Regions from separate parts of the Vibrio sp. B1FLJ16 genome, predicted to be linked through region 4. Evidence: predicted binding sites of a transcription regulator. Region 4 holds the regulator's gene; each other region holds the start of a gene.
The links. The regulator PurR, encoded in region 4, represses purine synthesis genes. The targets are predictions, from matches to a motif close to TNANGNAAACGTTTNCNTNA.
Positions count from the first base shown of each region.

Region 1: the regulator PurR is predicted to act here: its motif matches at 4,005-4,024, upstream of KHN79_RS03250 (NCS2 family permease).
Region 2: the regulator PurR is predicted to act here: its motif matches at 4,110-4,129, upstream of glyA (serine hydroxymethyltransferase).
Region 3: the regulator PurR is predicted to act here: its motif matches at 3,085-3,104, upstream of KHN79_RS18020 (formate--tetrahydrofolate ligase).

Region 1 is NZ_HG992749.1:718,717-726,532, forward strand. It holds gene KHN79_RS03235 (DUF3622 domain-containing protein) at 1-68, shown strand, start outside; gene KHN79_RS03240 (succinylglutamate desuccinylase/aspartoacylase family protein) at 145-1,212, opposite strand; gene KHN79_RS03245 (aminoacyl-histidine dipeptidase) at 1,556-3,028, opposite strand; gene KHN79_RS03250 (NCS2 family permease) at 4,046-5,335, shown strand; gene tet(34) (oxytetracycline resistance phosphoribosyltransferase domain-containing protein Tet(34)) at 5,606-6,070, shown strand; gene frsA (esterase FrsA) at 6,162-7,409, shown strand; gene crl (sigma factor-binding protein Crl) at 7,531-7,816, shown strand, end outside.
Region 2 is NZ_HG992749.1:755,530-763,345, reverse strand. It holds gene KHN79_RS03450 (serine hydrolase) at 1-208, shown strand, start outside; gene ybeD (DUF493 family protein YbeD) at 348-626, shown strand; gene lipB (lipoyl(octanoyl) transferase LipB) at 803-1,465, shown strand; gene lipA (lipoyl synthase) at 1,462-2,427, shown strand; gene glyA (serine hydroxymethyltransferase) at 2,804-4,054, opposite strand; gene KHN79_RS03425 (YitT family protein) at 4,400-5,002, shown strand; gene gmhB (D-glycero-beta-D-manno-heptose 1,7-bisphosphate 7-phosphatase) at 5,070-5,627, opposite strand; gene metN (methionine ABC transporter ATP-binding protein MetN) at 5,964-6,998, shown strand; gene KHN79_RS03410 (methionine ABC transporter permease) at 6,988-7,665, shown strand; gene KHN79_RS03405 (MetQ/NlpA family lipoprotein) at 7,698-7,816, shown strand, end outside.
Region 3 is NZ_HG992750.1:894,027-901,842, reverse strand. It holds gene KHN79_RS18035 (flavodoxin) at 274-783, opposite strand; gene KHN79_RS18030 (CreA family protein) at 1,037-1,510, shown strand; gene KHN79_RS18025 (inosine/guanosine kinase) at 1,630-2,934, shown strand; gene KHN79_RS18020 (formate--tetrahydrofolate ligase) at 3,169-4,917, shown strand; gene glgC (glucose-1-phosphate adenylyltransferase) at 5,280-6,494, shown strand; gene KHN79_RS18010 (glycosyl hydrolase family 18 protein) at 6,589-7,816, opposite strand, start outside.
Region 4 is NZ_HG992749.1:1,978,300-1,986,115, reverse strand. It holds gene KHN79_RS09015 (alpha/beta hydrolase) at 1-621, shown strand, start outside; gene KHN79_RS09010 (DUF2007 domain-containing protein) at 646-966, opposite strand; gene KHN79_RS09005 (TVP38/TMEM64 family protein) at 963-1,658, opposite strand; gene KHN79_RS09000 (TfoX/Sxy family DNA transformation protein) at 1,799-2,392, opposite strand; cyclic di-GMP riboswitch class I at 2,509-2,598, opposite strand; gene purR (HTH-type transcriptional repressor PurR) at 2,871-3,875, opposite strand; gene torD (molecular chaperone TorD) at 4,313-4,960, opposite strand; gene torR (two-component system response regulator TorR) at 5,225-5,938, shown strand; gene elyC (envelope biogenesis factor ElyC) at 6,029-6,814, opposite strand; gene cmoM (tRNA uridine 5-oxyacetic acid(34) methyltransferase CmoM) at 6,929-7,708, shown strand; gene mukF (chromosome partition protein MukF) at 7,723-7,816, shown strand, end outside.

The sequences.
Region 1 (7,816 bases), 1.3 Mb from region 4:
AACTTGCTGCTAAAGTTCGTAAAGAAGAAGCCCGTAAAGCTCGCGATGTTGAAGCTGACGAAGAGTAAGACTTCTTTTTAACATCAGTGATGTAAAAAGCCCTGAAGTCTACTTCAGGGCTTTGTTGTTTTAGATTGTAAGTTTTTACTGAACGTCGAGCGGAATTTGCCCGGTAGTGATCTGGTCGACATCAAACTCATTGAGTTCTTCAATATAGCTCTCGACCGCTTGTCCTACCTCACTGTCCCCTTGCTTAAAGTAGGCAAGGTGGAAAATAGCGTCACCTTCATTCACCAGTGGTAGTGTTTGCTGACCAATTACTAGGCCACTTTTAGGTGCTTTAAGTTCAATTTCTGCATGGCCGAGCGGGGAGCTGATGTAAGCAAGAGTCTCTCCTTGCTCAACGTTGTCTCCAAGGTTCACTACAGTACGCAAAATCCCGTTACCCGGAGCACGAACCCAGCTGGTCGATTTGGCAATAACAGGCTCCGGCAGTTTTTTACGACTCGCGCGTAGCATGCCGATGGCTTGCATTACGCGTCTGATGCCCATTACACCTGCGCTGATAGAGAGTGGATCAAAACGTAATGCTTCACCCGCTTCGTAAGTGAGAACCGGAATATCGCATTTCTCCGCTTCACTGCGTAAAGAACCATCACGTAACGCGGAATCAATAATCACCGGCGTAGCGAAGGCTTTGGCAATACGCAGTGTTTCCGGGTTGCTCAGGTTGGCGCGGATCTGCGGAAGATTAGTACGATGGATAGCACCGGTGTGCAAGTCCAATATATAGTTACTACGCTTGGCGATATTGTTAAAGAACCCGTGTGCCATACGAGAGGCCAAAGCGCCTTTTTCACTGCCAGGAAAACAGCGGTTGAGGTCACGGCGATCCGGCAGGTAGCGTGATTTATGGATAAAACCAAACACATTGACTATTGGTACGGCGATAACGGTACCTTTCAATTTTGATGGATCTAATTGGTTTATGATCTGACGAACGATCTCAACACCATTGAGTTCATCACCGTGGATTGCTGCATTGACCATCAGCACCGGTCCATCAAATTTTCCGTGGATGATCTCTACAGGTATCGACAAAGGCGAGTGGGTGTACAGTTGTGCGGCTTCGAACTCGATCTCCAGCCGCTGTCCTGGCTGTATTTGATGTCCAAGCAGTTCAAATACTTTACTTCTTTTACTTCTGACCATAAACCATCTCTGTCAAATAGGTTATCGACAATGTAACAATCACGTCATAATCACACCAATCATTCTGATTAAGGATGCGACAAATATTTTTAATTAAGGCGACCTGTCGACTACAAAAACTAATAGGTAAAAAATTTTCTTTAAATATGACTTTATTTATCAGCCTTGTATATAGCAGCCCCTGTAGGTGTTCGATTAAATCTGATTAAGACAACGATCTGGCTCTTGAAAGAATAATGAGACGTTGAGAAAGAAACTTCTGCTTTTCCGATAGTTAATTAGCGCGCAACAAAAAAGGGTGCCTAGACACCCTTTTCTATTACGAATTTAATCAATCAAATCGTTATGCTTTTTCAGGAATAGCTTCCAGAAGCGCGACCATTTGATCCCAGAACAGCTGAACAGTATCTATTTTCACTTTCTCGTCAGGAGAGTGAGGGAATTTAATCGTTGGGCCGAAAGAAACCATGTCCATAGTAGGATAAGGTTCTTTAAACAGACCACACTCAAGACCTGCGTGGATAACCATGATGTTTGGTTTATGACCGTAGATGCCTTCGTACATATCACGGAAGATGGCCATGATCTCTGAATCTGCATCTGGCTTCCAGCCCGGGTAGGCACCAGAGAACTCAATGTTCGCACCTGCTAGTTCGGCAACAGAATGCAGCATGCTCTCAACCTGACTACGACCAGAATCAATAAGCGAACGAATCAAACACAATACGGTCACTTTGCTCTCTTCTGTAGTGATCACACCAACGTTCAGAGAGGTTTCCACTACGCCCTCGATTTCGTCACTCATGCGCATTACGCCGTTTGGACAGGCATTAAGAGCTGCGATAAAGCGTTGCTGGTCGGCTGCAGCGAAAGCTTGAGCATTTGTTGCAACTTCTTCGTTAAATGTGACGATATCGGTTTCAACTTTACCTAGTTCAGCTTTCAGTAGTTCAGTGTAATAAGCAAACAGTTCAGCTAACTTACCCTGATTTTCTGCAGGAAGCGCTACAGTAACAAACGCTTCACGAGGAATTGCGTTACGCAAGCTGCCACCACGGAACTCTACCAAACGGAGATCCAGTTCACGTGCGTGGCCAGCCAGGAAACGACCAAGTAATTTGTTGGCATTACCACGACCGGTATGGATATCGCAGCCAGAGTGGCCACCTTTCAGACCTTTCAAAGTCAGTTGACGGGTAACGAAACCAGCAGGGATTGCATCACGGGTGATATCGAATGTCATTGCGCCATCAATACCGCCGGCACAACCCATGTACACTTCGCCTTCTTGCTCCGAGTCGGTGTTCAGCAGGATGTCACCTTCTAGCCAACCTTCTTGTAGTCCGAATGCGCCGGTCATGCCTGCTTCTTCATCAATGGTCAGTAGGACCTCAATTGGGCCATGTTTGATCTCAGTAGAGGCAAGCACTGCCAGACAAGATGCCATGCCAATGCCGTTATCAGCACCAAGTGTGGTGCCTTTTGCTGTTACCCATTCACCATCGATGTAAGGCTGGATTGGATCTTTAGTAAAGTCGTGGTCAGTGTCTTCGTTCTTTTGCGGCACCATATCAATGTGCGCTTGAAGAACGACGCCCTTTTTGTTTTCCATACCCGGCGTCGCTGGCTTTTTGATAAATACGTTGCCAGTCTCGTCTCGGCGAACATCAAGACCTTGTTCTGTTGCCCAATTAATGATGTATTGCGCCAGGGCCTCTTCATGCTTTGACGGGTGCGGGATAGAACAAATCTTATCGAAAAAACGCCAAAGTGGAGTAGGTGATAAGGTACTGATTTCAGAATGGAATTCAGACACGGAAAGCTCCTTGTTATCTAGATTGCCAAATATCTTATGTAAAAATTACGCGTGTTTAGCAGAAAATGCTAATGATACTCGGTTTTAATTGGCTCAAGGATACCACTTGGAGAAGGAGACGAGTAGTCGTCGGTCACAGGTTTTCTCTGTGTTGTCACAGTTTATAAATGGTGGAGAAAACAGAAGTGCGCCGATGTCATACTCATCTACCTTGAGTCTGGTTTGTTGTTATTTATAAAAGTGTAATTAAATTACCTTCATGGCTTAATAAATGAGTATTGGGGAAATATTTGTGATTCATGTCACTAAATGGTTGTAATTAAATTTCTTGGTGGTATATTTATGACCATCTTCAGAGAGAAGATAAATGCTCAAAGGATGAGTCCGTTTCATCGCCTCCAGGGAACCGAGAAATCAACGACTGATTTATATGATAGAGAAGGTGATAGTTATGAAAGGTTTACCAAGTACAATGTTCTGGAATAGCAAGTCTGTTTATACCGGTAGCTTTGTATACCCAACAAGCTTTGGCTACTAACTAAGTCAACGCATGTGACTCGAACAGTTTGTTCACCCCTATAAATTGGAATTTTTTTTCAGTAATAGTGCTGACATGATTCGCCGCCACTCAATTTGAGTGGCGTTTTTTTATGCCTTTGTCTGGCTGTTGACTAAAATACCGCCGCTAAATGTCCATTCCAATATCACTCCCTTAACAATACCCATCTGTTGCTCATTTACATCTTAATTACCGCTGATAATTCGGGATTTTCGTTTGGAAGTTTATTACATTGTTCAGTTAGTACTCATTAGAACGTTTACTCTTTTTTGTCGCTAGCTACTGTTTCTTAAGACTTAAACGTACTGAGCATAAAAATGCTAGCAGACGGGTTTCATATCCTGCAAAAAAATCCGCTTAGAGTTAAAATTCTGTCTGGAATTTGTTATTTGATAACTTTATAATTCAGCCAATCGATTACGCAACCGTTTACTTTTTACCTTTAACAGGATTCGATCATGCTCGAAAGGCTATTTAAACTCAGTGAAAATGGCACCAATGTGCGCACTGAGATCATCGCAGGTATTACCACCTTCCTTACCATGGCTTACATCATTTTTGTAAACCCAGCTATTCTATCTGACACTGGTATGGATCGTGGTGCTATTTTTGTCGCTACCTGTCTTGCTGCAGCGATAGGCTGTTTCATTATGGGTCTTGTTGCGAACTACCCGATTGCACAGGCTCCGGGTATGGGGCTTAACGCCTTTTTCACCTATTCTGTCGTTTTAGGCATGGGCTATACATGGCAGGTAGCATTAGCAGCAGTGTTTGTTTCTGGTGTGCTATTCATTTTATTGAGTATTTTCAAGATTCGTGAATGGATCATCAACTCAATCCCTCACTCGTTGCGCACGGGCATCTCGGCTGGTATTGGTCTTTTCCTTGCATTTATCGCACTGAAAAACGCTGGTATCGTTGTTGATAACCCAGCAACACTCGTTTCATTGGGCCACATCACTTCACTTTCAGCGGTATTAGCTTCAATTGGCTTTTTCCTGACTATTGCTCTTGTTCATCGTGGAGTAAAAGGTGCGGTGATGATCGCTATCTTGGCGGTAACAGCTTTAGGCTTGGCTTTTGGTGACGTTCAGTGGGGCGGTGTTATGTCAACGCCACCAAGCATTGCACCAACATTCCTGCAGTTAGATTTCTCAGGTTTATTTGAAGTGGGCATGATTTCAGTCGTGTTTGCTTTCCTGTTTGTTGACTTGTTCGATACGGCAGGCACACTGGTTGGTGTATCTCAGAAAGCAGGCCTCACCGACGAAAACGGCAATATCCCGCGTCTGAACAAAGCACTGCTTGCTGACTCAACTGCAACGTCAGTAGGTGCTCTTTTAGGTACTTCAAATACAACATCTTACATTGAAAGTGTTTCTGGTGTTGCTGCTGGTGGCCGTACAGGTTTGACGGCTGTTGTTGTCGGCGTGCTGTTCATTCTGGCTCTATTCTTCTCTCCACTGGCAGGTATGATTCCTGCGTATGCAACATCTGGTGCTCTGTTCTATGTCGCAATACTAATGCTTTCTGGTCTTGTCAGCATCGACTGGCGCGACCTGACTGAAGCGTCTCCAGTGGTTGTTACCTGTTTGGTTATGCCGTTAACTTTCTCAATTGCAGAAGGTATTACACTAGGCTTTATTTCTTATGCTGCGATCAAACTGTTTAGTGGTAAAGGTCGTGATGTTTCGCTGAGTGTATGGGTAATGGCCGCGATCTTCATCGTGAAATACCTTGTAGGTTAAGATACTCTCTCGAAAAGCCAGTGCGGATTTTTATTCGCACTGGCTTTTTATTTTTACGTTATTCACTGAAATCGATTTTTCTGCGCCATATGTGAAGAATTTTGATATCGCCATTGGTATTAATAGAGGGTTTCGGTAGAATAATCGTTTGCGCAGTTTTAACCCCGCCTCTCACTGAGTATGAGAGTTTAGTGAAAATGAAATATGTTGCTTACTAACTGTTTCACTGAATATTGGGGATGCATATTTTCAAATTATTAGGTTATTACAATGAGTAAAAAATTCATTATCACTTGGGATGCGATGCAGACTTACTGCCGTGAACTGGCCGAGAAACAAATGCCAGCTGAGCAATGGAAAGGGATCTGGGCAGTAAGCCGTGGCGGCTTGGTTCCTGGTGCTATCTTAGCTCGTGAACTAGGTATCCGTTACGTTGATACTATCTGTATCTCAAGCTACGATCACGATCATCAGCGCGATATGACTGTAGTGAAAGCACCAGAAGGTGATGGCGAAGGTTTCCTGATCGTTGAAGACCTGGTAGACAGTGGCGACACTGCGCGTAAAATACGTGAAATGTATCCTAAAGCTAAAATGATTGCAGTATGTGCTAAGCCATCTGGTAAAGAGCTTCTTGATGATTACGTTGTTGATATTGAGCAAGATACGTGGATTGAGCAGCCTTGGGATATGTCTATCCAGTATGTCGAGCCGGTAAACCGCAAGCAAAAGTAATGACATTCTAAGAATATTGAGAAATGCCCCTGTCTAGGGGCATTTTTTTTATTATCATTGTAGTTATTGCAATTAGCCTAGGAATCTTCATATGCCTGAAGATATCAGTAAAAACCTCTCTGAAACATTGTTTGTAAATCACAAGCAAGCCAAAGAAACTTCAGCACTCACTCAATACATGCCATCCAGCCAAAAAATTCTTGATGAGCGAGAAGAGTTAGGTGACCGAGCCTGGTATCGTAACTTGAGACGATTACAGTGGGCATGGCAGGGTGTTTCTCCGATAGAGATCGAAGAAGTATTGTCCAAAATTGCTTCTTCAAAACACTCACGCACCAATGATGACTGGCTCGATACCGTGATGGGCTACCACAGTGGAAACTGGACGTTCGAGTGGATCAAACTGGGCATGGAGCATCAAAAACGCTCGGAAGAACTGCAAGGAGAAGAGGCCGCAGAGCAGCTTTTTACTGCCTCATTGTGCTTTAGTATTGCAGGTTACCCGCATTTAAAAAATGACAACCTCGCTCTGCAGGCACAGGTACTGGCAAATAAAGCGTATTCGGAAGCATCTGAGAAAACTCACTATACGATCAAGCAGATTGAAGTGCCGTACCAAAACCGTAAAATCATTGCCAACCTACATTTGCCAAGAACCGATAAGCAACTGCCTGTTGTCATGGTGAGTGCTGGCTTAGACAGTCTCCAGACAGACATGTGGCGTTTGTTCCGAAACCGCTTAGCGCCGAGGGACATCGCGATGCTGACTGTCGATATGCCTTCGGTAGGAACCAGCTCACATTGGCCGTTAACCGAAGACACAAGTTGCATCCATCAGGCAGTACTAAATGAGTTCTACTCCATTCCTTATGTTGATCATCACAAGGTCGGCTTAGTCGGATTCCGGTTTGGTGGCAATGCTATGGTACGCCTCTCTTTTATTGAACAAGAGAAAATCAAAGCGTGTGTCGCTTTGGGAGCGCCTGTGCATGACCTGTTTTCTTCTCCCAAGAAACTTCAGCAGATGCCTAAGATGTATCTGGATCTGTTGGCTTCACGGTTGGGGAAAAGCGTCGTAGATATTAATAGTATGGCTGGGCAAATGAAGGCCTGGTCATTGAAAGTTCAGGGCTTTTTAACCAATCGCAGAACTAAGGTTCCCATTCTGGCAATAAGCCTGGAAGGCGATCCAGTTTCGCCACATAGCGATAATCAACTGGTTGCACTTTTTAGTCACTACGGGCAGGCGAAGAAAATTAGTTCTAAGACAATTACAAAAGGGTATGAGCAATCCCTCGATTTAGCCATAAAGTGGTTGGAAGACGAATTATTAAGATGACAAACCTTGCCGTTGAGTTAAAGTGAGTACTTGAGCAAAAAATAAGCTCGTCATAATAAACTTATAATAAAAATAATTAATCTTTGAGTATTCACTTTTAATTATGAAAACGGAGATTCATATGTCAAAGACGACTCAGGGGCCAACTCACTTTCGCTTGATGTCAAAGTTAAAGGCTATAGGACCATATCTACGCGAACCTCAATCAAAAGAAGGATGTTACTACTTTGATTGTTTATCGGTGTGTGTAGATGATAATAAATCACCAGAAAAACGCGAGTTTTGGGGCTGGTGGATGGAATTGGAATCCGTCGAAGGGGGCTTTACCGCAAAATACCACATTGGTAAATACAACAAAGAAGGGCTTTGGGAGTCTGACTCATTGCCTGCAAAGTCAGTTGAGGAAG
Region 2 (7,816 bases), 1.2 Mb from region 4:
AGCGAAGAACCTAAAAGCCAGCTTCGTACTTGAAAAAGAGCTGCAAGCCCCAATTAATAAAGGTGATGTAGTCGGTAAGCTATACTATCAGATCGACGGTGAAGATATTGCTGAGTATCCGCTAATGGCGCTAGAAACAGTAGAACAAGGCAGCCTGTTCAGCCGTATGTGGGACTACATCGTGTTGTTAGTTAAGAGCTTCTTTTAAGACTCTCTATAGATTAACAAACTGATTCTTAAAGCCGCCAACTATGGCGGCTTTTTAGGTCCATAATCCACGCCTTGAGTTCGCTTTAATTTGACTGTACTATTTCGCACCGCAATGAATATCAACTGGAGTTACCGATATGCTAAACATCAACTCTGATGCTAAATTGAAAGACCTGCTTGAGTTCCCTTGTTCTTTTACTTACAAGGTAATGGGTCATGCAAAGCCTGAGCTTCCAGAACTTGTTCTTGAAGTTATTCAGCGCCATGCACCAGGTGACTACAGCCCAACAGTAAAACCAAGTGCGAAGGGCAACTATCACTCGGTGTCTATCAATATTACTGCGACGTCAATTGAACAGGTTGAAGTCCTTTACAAAGAACTAGGCGAAATCGAAATCGTCCGTATGGTTCTGTAATTATTTGATAATTTAAATTTTTTTTGAGAGCAGCTTCGGCTGCTTTCTTTTTATTTATCAACAAGATAATAAACCACCCTATTCTACTGAGTTAAAAAACTGTTACTCAACGGTAGAGTAGAAGGATTATCCAGTTTATAATCCAAACACTTTATATAATAGCGACAGGAACTGCGATGCAACACCAACTTGTTGTCAGACGACTCGGCCGCCAGGACTATGAGCCCGTATGGAAGGCAATGCATGAGTTCACGGATCAGCGTACAGAAGATACTCTTGATGAAGTTTGGTTAGTAGAGCATAACCCGGTATTTACTCAAGGTCAGGCAGGTAAAGCCGAGCACCTTATCAACACTGGTGATATTCCTGTCGTGCAAAGTGATCGTGGTGGTCAGGTAACTTATCATGGCCCGGGCCAGCTGGTAGCTTACTTCCTGATCAACTTGCGTCGAAAAAAATTAGGAGTACGAGATCTCGTTACTAACATCGAGAACCTCGTGATCAACACGCTAAAAGCATACAATATTGACTCTGCAGCTCAACCAGACGCTCCGGGCGTTTATGTCGATGGCAAGAAAATATGCTCTCTCGGTCTGCGCATTCGTAAAGGATGCTCCTTTCATGGTCTCGCCCTGAACGTAAATATGGATTTAACACCATTTCTGCGTATCAACCCTTGCGGCTATGAAGGTATGGAAATGGTTCAGGTTAGCCAGTTTAACGGACCTGACGAAGTAGAAACCGTAGAAAAACAACTAATACAAGAACTCGTTACTTTGCTCGGCTACGAGCAAGTAGAATTCAGCACAGAAGCACCTTCTCAAGGTAATAAAGCATGAGCAAACCAATCCAGATGGAAAAAGGCGTTAAATATCGTGACGCCGACAAAATGGCATTGATTCCTGTAAAGAACATGCCTACAGAGCAGAAAGAAGTCCTGCGTAAGCCTGATTGGATGAAGATCAAGCTACCAGCCGACAGCCAGCGAATTCAAGATATCAAAGCAGCAATGCGTAAGAACAAGCTTCACTCTGTATGTGAAGAAGCCTCTTGCCCTAACCTAGCGGAATGTTTTAACCACGGTACTGCTACCTTTATGATCCTGGGCGCAATCTGTACCCGTCGTTGTCCTTTCTGTGATGTTGCTCATGGCCGTCCTCTGCCTCCTGAAGCAGAAGAGCCGCAAAAACTAGCGAAAACTATCGCAGATATGAAGCTGAAGTATGTGGTAATCACCTCAGTAGACCGTGATGATCTACGTGATGGCGGTGCACAGCACTTCGCTGACTGTAACCGCGAGATCCGTGCGCTGAACCCTGACATCAAGATTGAAACTCTGGTTCCTGACTTCCGTGGTCGTATGGACGTTGCATTGGATCTGATGAAAGATAACCCGCCAGATGTGTTCAACCACAACCTGGAAACTGCGCCGCGTCTTTACCGTAAAGCTCGTCCGGGTGCGAACTACAAGTGGTCTCTGCAACTACTGAAGAAATTCAAAGAGCAGCACCCAGACGTACCGACTAAATCAGGCCTGATGATGGGTCTTGGCGAGACAAAGGAAGAGATCGTTGAAGTTCTGAAAGATCTTCGCGAACATGGCGTGACTATGCTGACACTTGGTCAGTACCTGGCACCAAGCCGTCACCACCTGCCAGTAGAACGTTACGTTCCGCCATCAGAGTTTGACGAGCTGAAAGAGATCGCTCTGGAGCTTGGCTTTACACACGCAGCGTGTGGCCCATTTGTCCGCTCTTCATACCACGCCGACATGCAGGCACAGGGTATCGAGATCAAATAACCAATTGGTTCTCAATTACTGAAAGGTTGGCACTTCGCCAACCTTTTTTGTATCTGATAAATGATGATAAAAAGCCATTCTACCACCGTCATTCTGAACAGCGAGGAACGAGCGTGATTCAGAATCTGTTTTCAGAGTACTGATGACTTTGGGTGAGACTTTGAGTAAAAGAGTGTGCCGTAACAAGATTCCTGATCTCGCCTAGGCTCGTCGGAATAACAAACTCAATCCAAACGCCAGAAAAATAAAAAGGCCCTCAATTGAGGACCTTTGGTATTTTCAAACTGATTCGTTTCTAGTTCAAGGAAAAGGCGCGCAGTTTACAACTGTAAATGAGCACCTTTGACGCAGAAATAGAGCGAATCAGGCAGAACAATTATGCGTAAACAGGCAGACGCTTACAGATATCTAGAACTTTCTGTTTTGTCGCTTCGATAACTTCTTGGTTGTCGATGTTATCAAGCACGTCACACATCCAATTCGCCAGCTCTTTAGCGTTCTCTTCAGTGAAACCACGACGAGTGATCGCTGGAGTACCAACACGGATACCAGACGTTACGAATGGGCTGCGTGGGTCATTTGGCACTGAGTTTTTGTTTACTGTGATGTTCGCTGCACCTAGTGCTGCGTCAGCTTCTTTACCAGTGATGTTCTTGTCGATCAGATCAACTAGGAACAGGTGGTTTTCTGTGCCGTTAGAAACGATTTTGTAACCGCGCTCCTGGAACTGACCAACCATTGCTTTCGCATTTTGAACTACGCGAGCCTGGTATTCTTTAAATTCAGGTTCCATTGCTTCTTTGAACGCTACTGCTTTACCAGCGATAACGTGCATCAGAGGACCACCTTGACCGCCAGGGAAAACTGCTGAGTTCAGCTTTTTGTACATGTCTTCGCCAGCGTTAGACAGGATCAGACCACCACGTGGACCTGCCAGTGTTTTGTGCGTCGTTGTCGTTACTACGTGAGCGTGTGGTACCGGTGTTGGGTAAACGCCCGCAGCGATAAGGCCCGCTACGTGTGCCATATCAACAAACAAGTAAGCGCCTACTTTGTCTGCGATTTCACGCATGCGTTTCCAGTCAACGATTTGAGAGTAAGCAGAGAAACCACCGATGATCATCTTAGGCTTGTGCTCAAGCGCAAGTGCTTCCATCTCGTCGTAGTTGATCTGACCCGCTTCATCAATACCGTAAGGGATAACGTTGTAGTGCTTACCAGAGAAGTTTACCGGAGAACCGTGAGTCAGGTGACCACCGTGAGCCAGGCTCATGCCCAGAACTGTGTCACCAGGGTTTAGCAGCGCCATGTAAACTGCACTGTTTGCCTGAGAACCTGAGTGAGGCTGTACGTTCGCGTACTCACAACCGAATAGCTTGCATGCACGATCGATAGCTAGTTGTTCCGCTTTATCTACGTATTCACAACCGCCGTAGTAACGCTTGCCTGGGTAGCCTTCAGCGTATTTGTTCGTTAGCTGAGAACCTTGAGCTTCCATTACACGTGGGCTTGTGTAGTTTTCAGAAGCGATAAGTTCAATGTGCTCTTCCTGGCGAAGAGTTTCTTCCTGGATAGCTGCGAACAGTTCCGCATCGTAATCTGCGATGTTCATATCACGCTTAAGCATCTGTATCTCCTGACTCAGATTAGTACTGAAATTAGCAAAAAAACTGTTTTTGACCGAGCGCAAACGTTTTCGTCACCCTAATGGCGCGCATTCTACATAATTTGATCTAGCTCATAAAGAGAAAATTAAAGTTTTTCTCATGCAGTTTCTTCATGATGACAATTAATAAATATCATATCGATGTTACAACCAATCAAACGCTACTTATTACTGTCAAATTTGTGCTTTACACCCTGTAAAACAACAATTACATAGGTTTACCGTAATTTTAAGCCTCTAGCTACCGAAAAGATCATCTTTTTACTATGATGCCCGCCTTAATTCTCACCGATGACTGCAACCTTGATGGAAAAACACTCACTAAAAGAAGACTGGATAGCAATTCTCACGGGAACCTTTTTGGTTGCTCAGGGCGTTTTCTTTCTCCAATCCGCTCAACTCCTCACGGGAGGTACAACTGGATTGGCATTGCTTATCAGCCAATTTACACCTTTTACCTTTGGTGTGCTGTACTTTTTGATTAACTGTCCTTTTTATCTGCTAGCCTGGAAACGCTTCGGTCGTCATTTTGCAATCAATAGTGTTATTTCTGGTGCTTTGGTTTCAATTATCGCCGATCACCTTTATTTACTGATCTCATTAGAATCAGTAAATGAAATCTATTGTGCGGTTTCAGGTGGGCTGTTGATGGGGTTAGGTATGCTTATCTTGTTCCGTCACCGCTCTAGCCTGGGTGGCTTTAATGTACTGTGCTTGTTCATCCAGGATAAATTCGGAATTTCCGTCGGCAAGAGTCAGATGGCGATCGATGTCGTTATTGTATTGGCGTCGATGTTCTTCGTTTCTCCTTGGATCATTGCCCTGTCTGCGTTAGGCGCGTTCGCACTGAACTTGGTACTCGCGATGAATCACAAGCCTCATCGTTACTCAGTCAGATATGGGTCATAGCTTCATTAGCTAAAATTGAATACAAAAAAGGGAAGCAAGTGCTTCCCTTTAGAATATTTGTGCGATGTTATTTCTTTAAATAGGCTGGCACATCAGCAATGCTGTCCAACACCACAGTAGCAAGCGCTTCACCCTGCTCTGTAACTGGCTTGCCAGTACGAACCAGAATCTTTGTTCCTACGCCAGCCGCTTCTGCTGCCATCATGTCTTCCGCTTTATCGCCAATCATCACGGAATTTTCCATGTCAATTTTCAGGAAGTCACGAGCAGAAATGAACATACCCGGTTTTGGCTTACGGCAATCGCAATCTTGTTTGTATTCACCAATACCATGCTCAGGGTGATGTGGACAGTAATAGAAACCATCAAACTCAACACCGTGGTCGACGAAGTTCCAGTCCATCCACTGAGTCAGAGACAAAAAACGCTCTTCAGTGTATTTACCACGTGCGATACCGGCCTGGTTAGTCACAAGTACCAATAAGTACCCCTGATCTTTCAGCGCTTTCGTCGCTTCAAACACACCGTCAATATAATCAAAATCATGTTCATCATGAACGTAACCGTGATCAACGTTAATCACGCCATCACGATCGATAAAAACAGCTGGTTTGCCAAAACGTATATCTCTGTTAACTCGGGTTTAAGCAGATTATTACATACCTTATAAGCTTCAACACTATCTATTTAGCTTGACATTCCTCCCCAAGTACACGTTTATCAGCCATGAAACGTTTAAAATCGGGGGCTGAAGCACGTGTAACCTAAAACCCGTCATTAACGTTTGTATTGGTATATCCGCTCCCAGAAACGTTTAGACGTCTAGACGTAAAAATATCTATTGACTTCAACCTTCTTAAGCCATAGCATCAACTGAAAATTGAGATAGAGCTCAACATTAAGTTCTGTCAAAAGCCGTTTTTGACAACGAAGTACCCCATATCTCTATGCAGGTTGAAACATGATAGAAATAAAAAACGTCAATAAAGTGTTCTACCAAGGCAGTAAAGAAATTCCTGCCCTGAAAGACATTAACCTACATATCACCAAAGGCACTATCTTTGGGGTAATCGGCTCTTCAGGTGCAGGTAAAAGTACTCTGATCCGTTGTGTGAACATGCTAGAGGCACCGACCTCAGGCTCAATCATCGTTGATGGTGTAGACCTAACCAAGCTGAGTAAAAATCAACTGGTTGAAACGCGCCGTAACATCGGCATGATTTTCCAGCACTTTAACCTGCTTTCATCGCGCACTGTTTTCGATAATGTTGCCCTGCCACTTGAATTAGCCGGCAAAGATAAAGCGCACATCAGCAATAAAGTAACGGAACTCCTTCAACTCGTTGGTCTGGAAGATAAGCACGAAAGCTACCCAGCCAATCTGAGTGGCGGTCAAAAGCAGCGTGTGGCCATTGCCCGCGCACTAGCATCCGATCCAAAGGTTCTGCTGTGTGACGAAGCCACCAGCGCACTGGATCCTGCGACAACGCAATCTATCCTTGAGCTACTAAAGAAGATCAACCGTGAACTCAATATCACTATTTTGCTGATTACGCATGAAATGGAAGTAGTGAAGAGCATCTGTCACGAAGTCGCGATTATCGGTGGTGGTGAACTGGTTGAGAAAGGAACTGTAGGCGATATTTTCGCTCACCCTAAAACCGAGCTTGCGCACGAATTCATTCGCTCGACTTTGGATCTCTCAATCCCGGAAGATTACCAGATTCGACTTCAGTCAAGCCGTGTTGAAGGTAGCTACCCATTAATTCGAATGGAGTTCACAGGCGCGACGGTTGATGCCCCTTTGATGTCCCAGATTTCGCGTAAGTACAATATTGATGTCAGCATCCTGAGCTCAGATCTCGATTACGCTGGCGGCGTGAAGTTCGGCATGATGGTCGCAGAGCTGTTTGGTAATGAAGAAGATGACAACGCAGCGATTGAATATCTGCGTGAGCACAATGTGAAAGTAGAGGTACTTGGTTATGTCCTTTAATACTGTTTCAGAATGGCTAAGCCTTAACAGCAACCTGCTTCTGGGTGCAACCTGGGAAACCGTGTACATGGTCGCCGTTGCCGGCATTGTTGGCTTTGCTATCGGTATTCCTCTGGGTGTCATTCTGCACATCACGAAGAAAGGTGGTCTGTTAGAGAACACCAAGCTCAACAGCATTCTGGGGGCGATTGTGAACATTGGTCGCTCAGTACCTTTCCTTGTACTGATGGTTGCGATTATTCCGGTAACAAAAATGCTGGTCGGTACTTTTATCGGTACAACAGCGGCAATCGTTCCGCTGACTATAGGCGCGATTCCATTTGTGGCTCGCCTTATCGAAGGCGCATTACTTGAAGTACCAACAGGTTTGGTCGAGGCCGCACAATCGATGGGCGCGACACCTGTACAGATCATTACAAAAGTTCTGCTACCAGAAGCAATGCCGACTATTGTTAACTCAGTGACGATTACGCTGGTGACATTAGTCAGCTATTCAGCAATGGCTGGCACAGTTGGTGGCGGCGGTCTGGGTGACGTTGCGATTCGCTACGGCTTCCACCGCTACGATATCACCATCATGGCTGTCACTGTCGTCATGCTCATTGTTTTAGTTCAGATTATTCAGTCTATCGGCGATGCAGTAGTGCGCCGCGTGGATCACAGATAAGCATAAAAATTACATATTATAAGGAGATACACATGAAATTTAGCCTTAAGAGTCTTTTGACTGTTGTTACCGCCGCTTCCGCTTTAGCACTGACTGGTTGTGGCGAAAAAGAAGTTGACCTTAACAAAGTAAAAGTTGGCGTTATCGCTGG
Region 3 (7,816 bases), on a different replicon from region 4:
ACCCTTAAACGCCTATTTTGTTGTGAGAGACAATAATATTTGAGTTTAGGCTTATTTAAACGATGGGTTCGGCATTTCAGACAAATCTTATCGAACAATTGTCTGTTTCTATATCAAGGTCACGGATTTCATACTGAATAACAATGTAATTACTTAGTTTTCATCATTCTAACAGTGAAATAAAAGTTGCTATCAAAACGCGGAGAAATTGGCATGGGAATGCCGGAAAGGATAAAAGAAGCTTGCCTCACACAAAAGTGAGACAAGTTTAAGTTAGCATTCGCAGATGATGGTTTCGGACAGTTTATTGCTGTTATCTAGTTTCTTTAAAAGAGAACCGATAAACTGACTTTTGTCTGATGTTCCGGAGACTGCAATATCGGAAACCAGAGTGCTCCCTTCAAACTGACTGACTATGGCCGCACCAGCTGGACTACCCTCAATAAAACCAACGTAAAGTTCAAAGTCCGGCGTGAGTATGATTTGAGTGAGATATTCCACAATCATCTGCTGATCATGTTGGTTAACCCAGCGTTGCGACTGAAGAATAGAAAACATGATAGTGAGTCGGTGGAAATCAACGAGAAATATATCTTCTGCTTTGAACGCAGACTCACCCGATAAAAGAGAGCCTTTATCAACTATCTGATAATCAGCCTGTTTTAACGCTTGAAAATAGATGTCTCGCCCTTTTAAGCTCTCAGGAGTAGGAAATTCGACGTCGACTAATTCATGCAGCCACGAATTTTTACGCTCTATACTGGCTAACTGTTGTTCATTCATTTAAGTACCTTAACTATTTCAGGCTACAACGAGGTAGCAAGTCAAAAACAAAAGCGAGCTCGCATGTTACAAACAACCTTTTCTGTATCAACGTCTTCACAAGAAGATTAAGCAACCTTTGACTTTGAGGTCGTACCTTAGCACGAAGCCTATGACAAACCTAGCTAAAGCCCTGAGGTAATGCCTAATTTTGTTTTACATGCAAACGTCTGCTAGATTGAATCAATAATCTTTTGTAGTTAAGGACGGAATAATGAAAAAAAGCTTACTCGCTCTAAGTTTAGTAACCCTACTGGCTGGGTGTGGTGCCGATGAAGTTGGCGATGTTTCGCTGGGTATGTTCACTTTGAAAGATATTAAGCTCAATATGCTCGTCGATCCAGAAGTCCCAGGCGTGACTTGCCACATTGCCAGTGTCGAAGCCGACCTGAGCTTCGCCGACCCGAGCGACAGCTCAATATCTTGTCGTCAAACCGGAGAAATCACACAAGAGATGCTCGCTAATGTCGACAAGAGTAAATCAGGCGAGGTGGTTTTTAAGAAATCTAAAAGTATCTTTTTCAAGTCTATGAAAATCCGTCGTATCTTTGATCAGGACAATCAAACATTAATGTATCTCTCCTACTCAACTAAAGAGAGTTCAGGCAGCCATAAGCACAGTTTGTCAACAGTACCGCTGTGGGGAACCAAAGCTTACGTTGCACCAACGGAAGCGAAAGCCAACTAATTCTGCAGTATCGTTCAGCCCATCACGTGCACTGGTGGGCAATTTTATTTGCAACATATAATTCCATTTCATATTTTTGTGATACAATCCCGCTTCTTTTTTCTCACTCAAGAACAAGCATGAAGTTTCCTGGTCAGCGAAAATCTAAACACTACTTCCCAACGCACGCTCGAGATCCATTAGTTAACCAAATACGACAGACACCGAAGCTATATCGCCCGACGATTGTCGGTGTAGGTCAAACTATCGTAGATATCGAAGCCCGTGTAGATGATGCGTTTTTAGAAAAGCACAACTTAAGTAAAGGACACTCTCTCGTTCTTGAAGAGAGCAAAGCTGACGCCCTGTATGAAGAACTTGTCGAGCAAGGACTGATTACTCATCAATATCCCGGCGATACTATCGGTAATACGCTTCACAACTATTCTGTGCTTGCAGACAGCAAATCCGTACTGCTTGGCGTTATGTCAAAGAACATCCAAGTCGGGTCATTTGCTTATCGCTACCTTTGCCGCACTTCTTCCCGAATGAACCTGAACCACTTGCAAACGGTAGATGGCCCTATCGGCCGCTGTTATACCCTTATAACTCAGGATGGTGAACGTACTTTCGCGATAAACGAAGGTCACATGAACCAACTTTCGCCAGAAAGTATCCCTGAAGAAGTATTCAGTAAGGCATCGGCATTGGTCGTGTCTTCTTATTTGATGCGAGGCAAAGAAGAAGATCCGATGCCGCAAGCGGTACAAAGAGCGATTGAGTTTGCTAAGAAACACGAAGTACCAGTTGTGCTTACTCTGGGTACTAAATACGTGATTGAGGGTAATGCTGAGTGGTGGCAGGAATACATTCGCGAAAACGTGTCTGTCGTAGCCATGAATGAAGAAGAAGGCGCTGCACTTACGGGACTTTCTGATCCGCTTGCTGCCGCAGATAAAGCACTGGATTGGGTCGATCTTGTGTTATGTACAGCAGGTCCAAACGGTCTGTATATGGCTGCTTACACAGATGAAAAAGTAAAACGTGAAACAACTCACGACACGCTTGAAGGCTCAATTGATGAGTTCAATAAGTTTGAATTTAGCCGAGCGATGCGTAAAACAGATTGCGAAAACGCAGTAAAAGTATACTCCCATATAGGTCCGTACTTAGGCGGGCCGTTGAAAATTAAGAATACTAACGGCGCAGGTGATGCAGCCCTGTCTGCACTGTTGCACGATATGGCCGCTAACTCTTTCCACCAGAAAGAAGTACCAAACTCTGAAAAGCATGAAGTCCGTTGCTTAACTTACTCTTCTCTCTCACAAATTTGTAAGTACGCCAACCGAGTGAGCTATGAAGTATTAACCCAGCACTCCCCTCGTCTGTCTCGTGCGCTGCCTGAGCGGGAAGATAGCTTAGAAGAGACCTACTGGGATCGATAAAGACTGAGCGTTATAATCGAAAATATAAGTGGGTCACCGTTTGGTGGCCTTTTTGTTTTGATCTAGCACAGTACATGGTTGTTTTTGCTATTATCATACCCGCTAAATCGAATTAAGTTCTTTACAGATATTTTCTTCCCCGTATTATCCTTGCGCAAACGTTTACGCAACAGTTAGTAGCGCTTCACATAGGTTTATGTGAACACCACGTGTTAGTCACTTTTGGGAGTACCCATGCAGTCTGATATTGAAATTTGCCGAAACACCCCACTTTCCTCCATTGAGGCTATTGCAAGCAACGCTGGTCTAAAACCGCATGAATATGAGACTCACGGTAAACATAAAGCCAAAGTGTACCCGAGCTCTCTTAATCGACTGAAAGAAAACAAAGACGGAAAACTGGTATTAGTCACGGCCATCACACCTACCCCGCTTGGTGAAGGTAAAACCGTAACAACCATTGGCCTTGCTCAAGGACTCTCAAAACTGGATCAATCAGTCATGGCTTGTATCAGACAACCATCAATGGGACCGGTTTTCGGTATTAAGGGCGGTGCAGCCGGTGGTGGTTACTCTCAAGTTGCACCAATGGACGAACTTAACCTTCACTTAACCGGTGATATTCACGCGGTTACTGCAGCTCATAACCTCGCTTCAGCAGCACTTGATGCACGCCTTTATCATGAGCATCGTGAAGGTTATGACGCATTTGAAGCGCGCACGGGATTGAAAGCACTAAAAATCAATGCGAGCAGCATTACCTGGAAACGCGTGATGGATCATAACGACCGTGCTTTGAGAATGGTTAAAATTGGTTTAAATGAACCCGGTAAAAGCATCAATGGTAATCAGAGAGATGAAGGTTTCGATATCTCTGCCGCATCTGAACTGATGGCTATTATCGCTCTGGCCAAAGATCTAAAAGATTTACGAAAGCGAATCGGGCGTATTGTCGTTGCCTATGATCTTAATGAGCAACCCATTACGACGGAAGACCTGCAAGTTGCAGGTGCGATGGCGGTTACCCTAAAGGAGACGATTGCACCAACACTGATGCAGACTCTAGAAGGTGTACCGACGCTTATTCACGCTGGTCCTTTTGCCAACATTGCTCATGGAAACTCTTCCATCATCGCTGATGAGATTGCATTAAAACTATCTAGTTACACCGTAACTGAAGCGGGTTTTGGATCGGATATGGGTTTCGAGAAAGCGTGTAACATAAAAGCTGCTGCTGCAAACCGATCCCCCGACTGTGTGGTAATTGTCGCAACGCTTCGTGGTCTAAAAGCAAACTCAGGGCTTTATGATTTGCGTCCGGGAGCAGAAATACCGGACTCTATCTTTAACGCCGATGAATCTGCTTTAAAAGCCGGTTTTGAAAATCTGAATTGGCATATTAACAATGTTCATAAATATGGTATCCCTGCCGTTGTTGCTATCAACCAGTTCCCACAAGACTGTGAGCTTGAGCTGTTAGCACTAAAAGACTTAATTCACACCTATCACCCTGATGTTAAAGTTTCCGTGAGTAATGCTTTCGCCAAAGGTGGAGATGGCGCGCAAGAACTCGCACAATGTGTAGTTGATACTTGTCGCACTCCAACAACTTTCACCCCCCTTTATACGCAAGAACAAACACTTAAAGAAAAGTTAATGTCTGTATGTGAAGCGGGTTACGGAGCATCGAATGTGGAACTAAGTGATTTAGCCAGATCACAACTGAAACGATTCGAAGAACTAGGTTTTGATAACCTGGCAGTATGTGTTGCTAAAACGCCCCTCTCTATCACTACAGACTCTGCAATTAAAGGTGCCCCTGGCGGATTTTCAGTGCCTATTCGTGAACTGCGCTTATGTGCTGGTGCGGGGTTCGTTTATGCGCTATCCGGCAGCGTGATGACGATGCCGGGCTTACCTGACAAGCCTGCTTTTATGAATCTTGACTTGGACGATGAAGGCAACATTGTCGGACTTTCTTAACAAAGACTTTAGCTGCTAAGTAACGCAGGCTTGAAATAAAGAGAGCAGCACGCTCTCTTTATCTTGTTGTTTATTCATCACTTTACATTGTAAATCTTATCCATACCATACCGTCTCCAGTGCTGCATCAATTTGGTGCGCACTATAATACCCCTTCCCTAATGCAGTGCGTTAATAAGCCAAGTTTAAATAAATCCCTTTGATTTTTAAAAAATTATTCTATGGCTCGATTCTTGTACTACAGTTTTCAGTAGAACATAAACACATCAGCACATGACATTCTAAACATCGTTTGCTTAACACTAAAACTCCCCAGTTAAGCACTGTTTTGGGTCATGTATTAACAAGGGAAAGGGAACACTATGCAAGACGCACTCGCTGTAATTCTAGCTGGAGGTGTGGGCTCAAGACTTAGCCCATTGACTGATCACCGCGCTAAACCTGCAGTACCATTTGGTGGTAAATATCGCATTATCGATTTCACACTAACTAATTGTCTTAATTCAGGTTTACGTAAAATTCTGGTTCTGACTCAATATAAGTCTCACTCACTACAAAAACACCTCCGTGACGGTTGGTCTATCTTTAATCCCGAACTTGGTGAATACATCACCACTATCCCACCTCAAATGCGCAAAGGTGGTGCATGGTACGAAGGTACCGCAGACGCCATTTATCACAACTTATGGCTGTTGTCCCGAAATGATGCAAAGTATGTTGTCGTATTGTCTGGAGACCATATCTATCGCATGGACTATGCAGCAATGCTTGAAGAGCACAAAAAGAAAGGCGCTAAACTCACCGTTGCGTGTATGGATGTCCCTGTAGATGAAGCTACAGCGTTTGGTGTAATGGGTACTGCAGAAAATGGGCTGGTAAAATCCTTTGTAGAAAAGCCATCAAACCCGCCAACTTTGCCTGAAGACCCATCAAAAAGCCTTGCTTCAATGGGCATCTACATTTTTGATATGGACGTTCTTAAATCTGCGCTGCACGAAGACGCACAACAAGAGTCATCAAGTCACGATTTTGGTAAAGACATCATTCCTAAACTCATCGATACTGAGTCTGTGTACGCCTATAAGTTCTGTGGTAGCAAAGGCCGTGTAGACAAAGATTGTTACTGGCGAGATGTAGGTACAATTGACTCTTACTATGAAGCAAACATGGATTTACTTGAACCGCTTCCACCGATGAATTTGTACCAGTCAAACTGGTCGATTCGTACTTACGAGCCGCAATACCCACCAGCAAGAACGGTTTCATCAGCGACAGGTAATGAAGGTATCTTTATTAACTCCATAATTGCAAATGGAGTGATTAATTCGGGCGGTTCCGTCCACCATTCAATCATATTTTGTAATGTTCGTATTCATGACAGTGCAACTGTCGCAGACAGTATTATTTTCGATGGCGTAGAAGTTGGCGAAGGCTGTGAACTCGTAAACTGCATCGTCGACAAACACGTCCGTATTCCTCCCAATACTAAAATTGGCGTGAACAAAGTTGAAGATGCAAAACGCTTTCATGTGTCTGAAAAAGGTATCGTCGTTATTCCAGAAAGCTATGAATTCTAAGAAAGCTACGAATTCTAAATAGCTTTTTAAAATAGAATGAAAAAAGCGCACGATATAAATCGTGCGCTTTACGTTTTGATAGTACTAGTTAAGACTAGATGTTACATACGGTAGACCAGCTACCATCGCTTCCAGGTACTGAAGAAGTCCACCAGTTAGCCTGGTATACAACGCCGTTGTAGATAACTTTATCGCCTTGGTTTGCGTGGCTTGGGTTACCCGCCCAGTCAGTCTGAGGGAAATCAGGGTACTTTACCAATCCGGTAGCATCACAAGAACCTGGTTCTGTTGTACCACCATCACTTCCAGTGCCTGAAGTCAGCTCACCAATTGGTAGATCTGGTTGCTCAAACTTGAACGCAAACTCTTTACCACCTGAAATTACTGTGTAGTTTGCAGGACCAGAGATTGGTAGGTAGTAAACCATATCAAGCTCGTAAGTACCGCCTGCTGGTAGTTCTTTCCAAGCCGGTAGAGAGAAAGACACACGGTGCATTACACCATCCAAACCACCGATGTTGTCTGCTCGAGTATGACCAGATGAAATTACTGATAAGCCACCGCCAGACTGATCTTTCGCATTATCCGGAGCGGATACAGGAATATCAAACTGGAACTCTGTACCGCCAGGGATTGCTTGGCCAGTGTTGTTAGTAAAGGTAATTTTCGGGTTAATCGGGTAGTTTTGATCACCAACTTTAAAGCCACCAACACTCACTGAAATATCAACAGCTTCTGTCGGTATTGCACCAGTTGCAACCGTATTACCGTAAGGCGTTGCAGACTTAAACTTGTCGTAGATAGCTTTAGTCATGGTATTACCCATGTGATATTCACCGTTACCCGCGGCACAAGCTTGTTCAGTAGTATCGACTGTTGTACGGTTGCCATTTGCATCTAGGACGTAACAATTGTAGTCACCTGCCAGTTCCCAGAACATGATGCCACCGATTTCTTTGTCGATAACGTAGTCAGCTTTAACTTCAATTGACGCTTTATCTTCTGTAGACAGGAACACGCTCTTCTCTGCGTTCCACAACCAAGGTGCTACCGCAACATCATCATAATGACGCGTATATGTACCAACTAGTTGATCAGAAGAATCATTGACAGGATCTAGGCCGTACGCATCAGCATAAGAACCCCAGATACCATTTTCCAGGTTCTTCGCATGCCACATAGGGTTAGAACCCGCGCCCATCTCGTTACCAGCAGGGTCTAGATCGTGCCACATGTTGTCGATACCCATAGCACCATGACCACAGTTGTTGCTCTCACCTTCACCTGTACCTGCCGCACATTCAGCCTGGTTAGGTAACGCT
Region 4 (7,816 bases):
AAAGAGCTTATTACGAGTCGTTACACCTTTACTGAAGTTACGCAGGACATATTAAAAGTATTGGATCACCTGAAAATCCAATCAGCGCATTTTGTTGGTATGTCACTAGGGACCATTATCGTTCGAAACTTGGCCGAATTGGCTGCGGAACGCGTGAATTCAATGGTTTTGGGGGGGGCAGTTACCCGGCTGAACACACGGTCACAAATTCTCGTAACGCTGGGTAATTTCGGTAAACATATTTTACCTTATATGTGGATGTATAAGCTCTTCGCGTACATCGTCATGCCACAACGTAATCAACGTGAATCGCGTTTGCTGTTTGTTCGCGAAGCCAAAAAGCTTTGTCAGAAGGAGTTTAAGCGCTGGTACACTTTAGCGTCAGATGTGAATCCCTTAATGCGATATTTTAAAGACAGAGAGTTACCAATTCCGACACTCTATTTAATGGGAGACAGGGATTATATGTTCATTCAACCCGTTAAAGAGATGGTCGCGGCACACAAGCTTAGCGTACTGCGTGAAATCCCGAACTGCGGCCATGTTTGTAACGTAGAGCGTCCTGAAGACTTCAATCAGCATTCGATTGAGTTTATTAAGCAGCAGTGCTTAATAGCTTAATATTCCAATTTGTTTTAGAGCAGCCTAATGCTCATCTATTTGATGACCACATCGCCAACACGCTCCAAATTGCCCCTCATTCATTTCTGAGCACACTGAGCAGCGCCAATCCTGGTAAGTATTTGGCTGAGCCTGCATCTGGTAAGCATCAACAATAACCGAAGCTTTCATCTGTTGTTCAGGCGCGAACAACCATATGTAGGGATCGGTTTCATCACTGAACGGCAGCTCACCTTTTAAACCAAAAAGTCCTTCACCGCGAACTTCGCACTGTATTTGCTCAGTTTTAAGTAAGCCGCAAACGATATGCGCCTCTGCAGGGTTTTTGGCAATAAATATTTTCATTGAAGATGTCCGTTTTGCTCAGTTTGATTGGGTCTTAGTTTATTCATCACCCATCTGGCAATAATAGGAAACAAGCCCAGTAAAGCAAATGATGCTAAAACTCCGGGAGATACGATACCGGAAAGGCTATCTATTGTGGCCAACTGTGTACCGGCGTTCAGGTATACAGCAGTGCCCGGGAGCATACCGACTTGGCTTGTTAGATAAAATCGACTCACTGACATCGGAGTCAGTCCCATCAACAAATTAATCAGGAAAAACGGGAAGACAGGAATTAAGCGTAATGAAAGCAGGTAGAATGCGCCGTCTTTTTCTACGCCGTTATTGATCGCAGAAAGTTTATTTTCGAACTTGGTTTGAACCCAATCTCTTAATAGGTAGCGACTACTAAGGAAAGCAAGGGTAGCGCCTATGGTGCTCGCAAATGAGACTAACATTAAGCTGGTCCAAAAACCGAATAGTGCGGCTCCCAGTAAGGTCACCACAGCAGCGCCGGGGATTGAAAACGCAGTAATTAAAACGTAAATCAGGAAATAGAGGGTCGCGGCAAACAGGAAATTTTGCTCGATATACGCGTTTAGCGCTTCTTGTTGAGCTTTGGCGTTCTCTAAAGTGAGGTATTGGCTAAAACTTGCAGCCAGTACAATGATCGTTAACAGTAGGATTAACCCAAAAATCAGTTTCTTATTCATATTTTACTCCAGAAGGGTTACCTTTTCCCAACTCATAACGGATACAGTAGGTATAGACAGCTTGAGGCAGAAAAAAATTTCAAAAAAAAACCGCAGACGAAGCTGCGGTTTTAGAAGTTTAAGGAAATTTAGCTGAATACTTATCTCGAAAGAGCGTTTTTCAACTCTTCTCGTCTAGATTGAGGTACGACGCTCCAATGAGTGCCGTTTATTGCGCCTTCTAAGGCCCAGAGCAGTTCAATGCTAACCTTTGCTGAGTGAGAGTCACGTATCGCTTTATAAGCGCTTAGTGCACCTTCTTCTTCAAGCTGTTCTACTGATTCAATACCAGCTTTTTTTAGCATTCGCTCTGTAGCGAGCCTTAAGTTAGGCAGATCTTTCAATCTGTCTGGCTTGCTAGTTGCTTGTTGTTTTTTTTCTAATTTAGCTTGTTCTAATGACTGCTTCGCCACTTCGACTAAGCGCTCACTTGATTCCCATAAGTCGTTGGAAATCGCGTAGTACTTAGTAACTACCGGAAACCCACGCTTTTTATAAACGTACGGTTTTAGTCCTTGTGTCTCGAAGTTAGATGAAGTCTGTTGGTCTGCTCGTATATGAAGTTGATCATTTACAACAAGTGCAAACATCGTTTCATCTGCGAAAAGCCCGAAGCCACCAAACATAGAGCGCGACTTGATCGTGCCAAGTGGCTCAAATAGCTTCATAGAATCTTTGAGTATCGGTTTATCCATGATGTGTTATCTCGGTGTAATTAATATTACGCCACCAAAAGTCAGGTCCGAGAGAATAGCAAATACATACAAGAATAATGTCATTAAAGGGTAAACTCATTATATGCATATTTGCCATCGGCAACCCCGCTACCTTTCATTCTATCAAATGGTTAAGGCCGGAAGCTTTGCGTCCCACCCTTTCGGATGGTTTGCCCTGTGCGTGACCATATGAGGATACTTGTTATCTTGAATTAACATCACGTTTTAGCGATCAAAATGTGATTTTCCTTCAAAAAATTGCAAGGTATTTATGGGTGCTTGTTCATATGTAAAAGATGTGATTATGCATGAGCTAGTTACTGTGTGATATGGATTGTAATTATATAAAACAGTGCTTTACTAATGTTATTTTTACGGTATGGGACTACGATAAAGAGACTAAAAATTTAATTTATCTGGATAAAAATAAGCGCTCATTAAGAGCGCTTATGGAGAGTTAGTTAAGTTTCTTTACCGTATTTCGGACGACCAACTCTGGTTGCATTTCAAAAATGCGTTTTTCGTGGTCTTTATCTTTAATACGTTCTAGTAGAATTTCGAACGCATTTTTACCAACACGACGTTTAGGTTGGTGAATCGTCGTCAATGGCGGAGAGAAGTATTCTGCCAACTCAATGTTGTCATAACCAATTACGGAAATATCGTCAGGGATCTTGATGCCGTTTTGCTGTAAGCGACTCATAAGGCCTAATGCCATCGTATCGTTAAAGCAGAAAACCGCTGTTGGGCGTTTTTCCATTGCCGTAATTTTATCCGCAACCAAAACAGCAGTGTCACACTCGAAATTCCCTTCAAGAATCCAGTCTTCATTCACAGGAATGTTTGCTTCTGCCATTGCTCGGCGGAAGCCGACTATACGCTCTTTACAGGCTAACTTATCAAAATGGCCGCTTAGGCAAGCAATATCAGTATGACCGTTTTCGATCAGATATTTGGTTGCGATGTAACCGCCTTCTTCTGAGTTATCCATGATTTTGTCGGCTTGTGAACTTTCCGGACCCCAGTCCATGACAACTTTTGGAATGTTAGAGTGGCGGTCGAGCATCTCATTTAGCTCTTCCGTTAAGTCAGAACACATGACTAAGATCCCATCAACGCGTTTTTCCGCAAGCATACGAATGTAATCGCGTTGCTTTTCGTAGATACCACCGGTATTACATAAGATCAGTGTGTAACCTTGACGGTAACAGTAGCTCTCAACACCATCAATGACTTCAGAGAAGAACAGGTTAGTCGATTGCGTTACCAACATACCAATAGTACGAGTTGAGTTACATTTCAGACTGCGAGCAACCGCACTTGGTGCATAGTTAAGCTCATCAACTGCTTTCATAACTTTTTCTTGCGTTGCTTCTGCAACAAAACGCGTCTTATTGATAACGTGTGAAACTGTGGTGGTTGAAACGCCGGCTAATCGAGCAACGTCTTTTATAGTGGCCATAAATGGTGTCCTGTATCGAGCTACTTAATATACCATTGAAGATAAACCGTTCTGCCTAATCCCTTTCGCAAACTCAGTGCAATAATCGCTTGCACACAGAGTTCGCATAGCGTTGGTTTCTCCTGAAACAGTAAAAGGTTTGTAGCGATATAATAGGCTGAGGCTGCCGATTTTCCTAAATTGAGCGAAATAGCGAACTTCAACCTGTAAAGAAAACACAAAAACCGCTATTATTTCAGCGGTTTACATGAAAATCATATTTAATCGTTTGCGTTCACATTTTAGCTCTATATGGACGAGCTCGCAATAATAACAGCAATAATTTTGCGTATTTCAAGTCACATTTTGATGGCTAAAAAAGTTAGTGTTTTCAATCAGGTTAACGCAAGAGAAAATCCGCAAACCTGGTGTGAGAATTTTCTGAAAAAAGACAATGCCTATTCACCAGTAAGATAAGTACTGTCTAGTTTGCAAAATGCAACGAGTAATTGTGCAACGCTGGCATAGAAACCAAACTCATCTAATTGATGACACTTTGCAGAGAATTGAGGCAACCAAGACATGAGTTGATGCTCAATGAAATGGTTCTGCTGAACAAAGGCTTCTTCCATATGCTTTTCCTGCTCGTACTCGTTGGAGCGAATGATCATGTTGCCCAAAAAATCGAGTTCTACGGCTAGGTGATCAGCAGGTTCGTTAAGTTTGTCATCGACTTGTACACCAAAATCTGCCATCAACTTTGCCATTTCTTCCGCTGGCTTATCGTTTAGTAAACCAGATTTACCGATATACATAGAAGCATAGGGCAGAGCACCGTACTTTTCTGTTTTAAGAAACAATTCACAAAAGTCAGCTGCTAATTCAAGCTGAGCGTCTTCACGGTCTTGCAGCCGGTTTAGTGCATCGACGAGGTTATTAACCGCGAGTTTCAGAGACTCGTTTTCACCTAAGCCAGCTAAAAAACTACGAATTTCTACACTGTGGTAAGCCTCTAGATCTTTGTCGGTCAGCTCTTTGGCGAACAAGCTAGAAAACCACCAGTAAATTTCGGCACGTTTTTCATTAAAAGCTTTCACTTCTTGCATTTCAGGCTCCTGAATTATGCTTTATGTTTTGCATCAGAATATAAATAACGAATGTCCTTTAAGTGTAATCAAATAAAATGAACAGCAGTAACTATAATTATGAAGTTTTATAAGGAAATATGTCTGTTTATTAACAGTGTCCGGTAAGCTTGTTTTGAGTCAACAAAATCGTTAAATATTGCTTTTTCGTGTGTCTGTGACTAGAAATGTTAATAGTTATGAATAGAATAAAACTCTGATAATAAATGACGGAAAGTGGTGTAAATGAGCTATCACGTATTAGTCGTAGAGGATGATATTGTAACTCGAAGTAAGTTAGCGGGTTATTTCCAAAGTGAAGGTTATACTGTGAGCGAAGCAGAAAGCGGCGCAGAGATGCGGGAAGTACTGCAAGCGGAAAAAGTAGACCTTATCATGCTGGATATTAACCTGCCGGGCGAAGATGGCCTGATGCTTACGCGTGAATTACGCAGCCAATCGGATATTGGTATTATATTAGTCACAGGACGCACGGATAGCATTGATAAAATTGTTGGCCTGGAAATGGGGGCAGACGATTATGTCACCAAGCCTTTTGAACTCAGGGAATTACTAGTTCGAGTAAAAAATCTGTTATGGCGTATATCGATTGCGCGTGACGGGTCGAGTAAAGCCGCTAGCGAAGCAAACGAGCAACATATTGTACGTTTTGGCGAGTGGACATTTGATATTCAACGCCGTGCGCTCAGCCGAAATGGTGAACCTGTCAAATTAACGAAAGCGGAATATGAGCTGCTGGTTGCTCTATCTTCACACCCGAACAAAGTATTAAGTCGCGAACGTATTTTGAATATGATCAGTCATCGTGTTGATGCGCCTAATGACCGTACTATCGATGTTCTGATTCGACGAATGCGCGCTAAAATGGAGTTTGATCCGAAGAACCCGCAAATTTTTGTGACGGTTCATGGTGAAGGTTATATGTTCGCTGGTGATTAAAACACAGAAGATGAGAATTTAAAAAGGAGAGCATTCGCTCTCCTTTTTGGTACTGGTAAGCTGCCGAATGTAATGCAGCCAGTACGATTGCTATTTAGGCTCAACCATAGGCGTATCAGCGACAGTATCACGCATGCGTTGCCAGATACTGCCGAGATACTCATGCCAGAAAACTTCGGTTTGCTCTAAGTAGCGAGCTTTAGGCGAGTATTTATCCCAGGACTGGGTGATTTCCTCACTCGCTAAGAAGTTAGTCGGTGCTGGGATTGGCTTAATTCCCGCGGCATGAAACTCATACAATGAACGGCTCATGTGGCTAGCCGAGGTCACCAGGACAATATTCTTCTGCTGAACAAACGCCGCAGCTTGACGAGCTTCCTCCCAGGTATCTTTTGCGTCTTCCAATAAAATAATATCGGATTTTGCAACGCCGATAGCGAGAGCGACGTTCGCCATCATTCGGGCATGACTGGTTTCAGAACCACCCGCATAGCCGGATAGAATTAACTTTGCACCGGGATACATACGTAAAATGCGAATGCCTTCGGTTAAACGCATCAGGGCTGCGCGACTTAACTGAGACGTCGGTGGAATCTCGTCGTCGACGATATGGCCATTACCCAGAACCATAACGTAGTCGATAGTGCCGGACACTGGCAAAAATGCTTTGTGCTCACGTTCTAGAGGCATAAGAAGCTTGGTTGAGACAGGTTGGAACGCAACACAGAAAATTCCGACAAAAGAAAATAAAACAACGAAGCAGCCAGTTTTACGTTTGGTAGTAAAACTAATGAGGACAAGGCCCAATAAGCCTATCAGCAACAGTGCTGGTAGGGGCATCAGCAAGGCTGACACAACTTTTTTCAGCTCAAACATACATAAATAGTCCGAAAAAACATCAATTGACAATAAAAATGGGAATAACCCTCTTTATTCCTGCTTTTCTTGTGCCAGAATAGCGGCACAATCCGTAATGATAACTCAGCAGAAGTGACAGAAGACCGCAATTTCGACGATATCGCCCACAAATTTGCAAAAAATATATACGGCTCCGACAAAGGAGAGATCCGTCAAATCATTGTGTGGGAAGATTTTCAACAGATTCTAAGTGAATTAGAGGCAGAACAGCAACCTCTGGAAGTATTAGATGCTGGTGGTGGTTTAGCACAAATGTCTCAAAAGCTTGCTAAGCTCGGACATCGTGTCGCTTTATGTGATCTATCTTCGGAAATGCTGCAACTAGCTAAACAGAATATTGAAAATAATGGTTTGCTTGAGCAGTATCGCTTGATTCATTCACCGGTGCAATCTATTGGCGAGCACATGGAAAGTCAGGTGGATTTTGTTATGTTTCACGCTGTGATGGAGTGGCTGGTTGATCCCAGGAGCGCTCTAGAAACCGTGCTGGAACAAGTAAAACCGGGAGGTATCGCTTCGGTGATGTTCTATAACCACCATGGTTTGGTCTACAAAAATGTGGTGTGTGGAAACATACCACATGTGCTGGACGGCATGCCTCACCGAAAAAGATTTAAACTACAGCCGCAAAAAGGCCTGAAGCCAGAAGAAGTCTATCAGTGGATAGAAAACTCGGGGTTCAGTATTTGTGGTAAATCTGGTATCCGCTCATTCAGTGATTACATAGGTAATATGCAGTACATGGGTGATTACGAGTTTGAAGATGTATTGGCGCTAGAAAAACAACTTTGTCGACAAGAGCCATACCTCTCATTGGGCCGCTACATTCACGTGTGGGCCAAAAAGAAATAAAAACAGGAATAACAATGAGTGAGATGACTCTCAATGCTGCAGATCAACCAATAGATGAATTGGTTGGCTGGGTTAAGCAGCAAGATTTCTCGTTGAACCTGACCACAG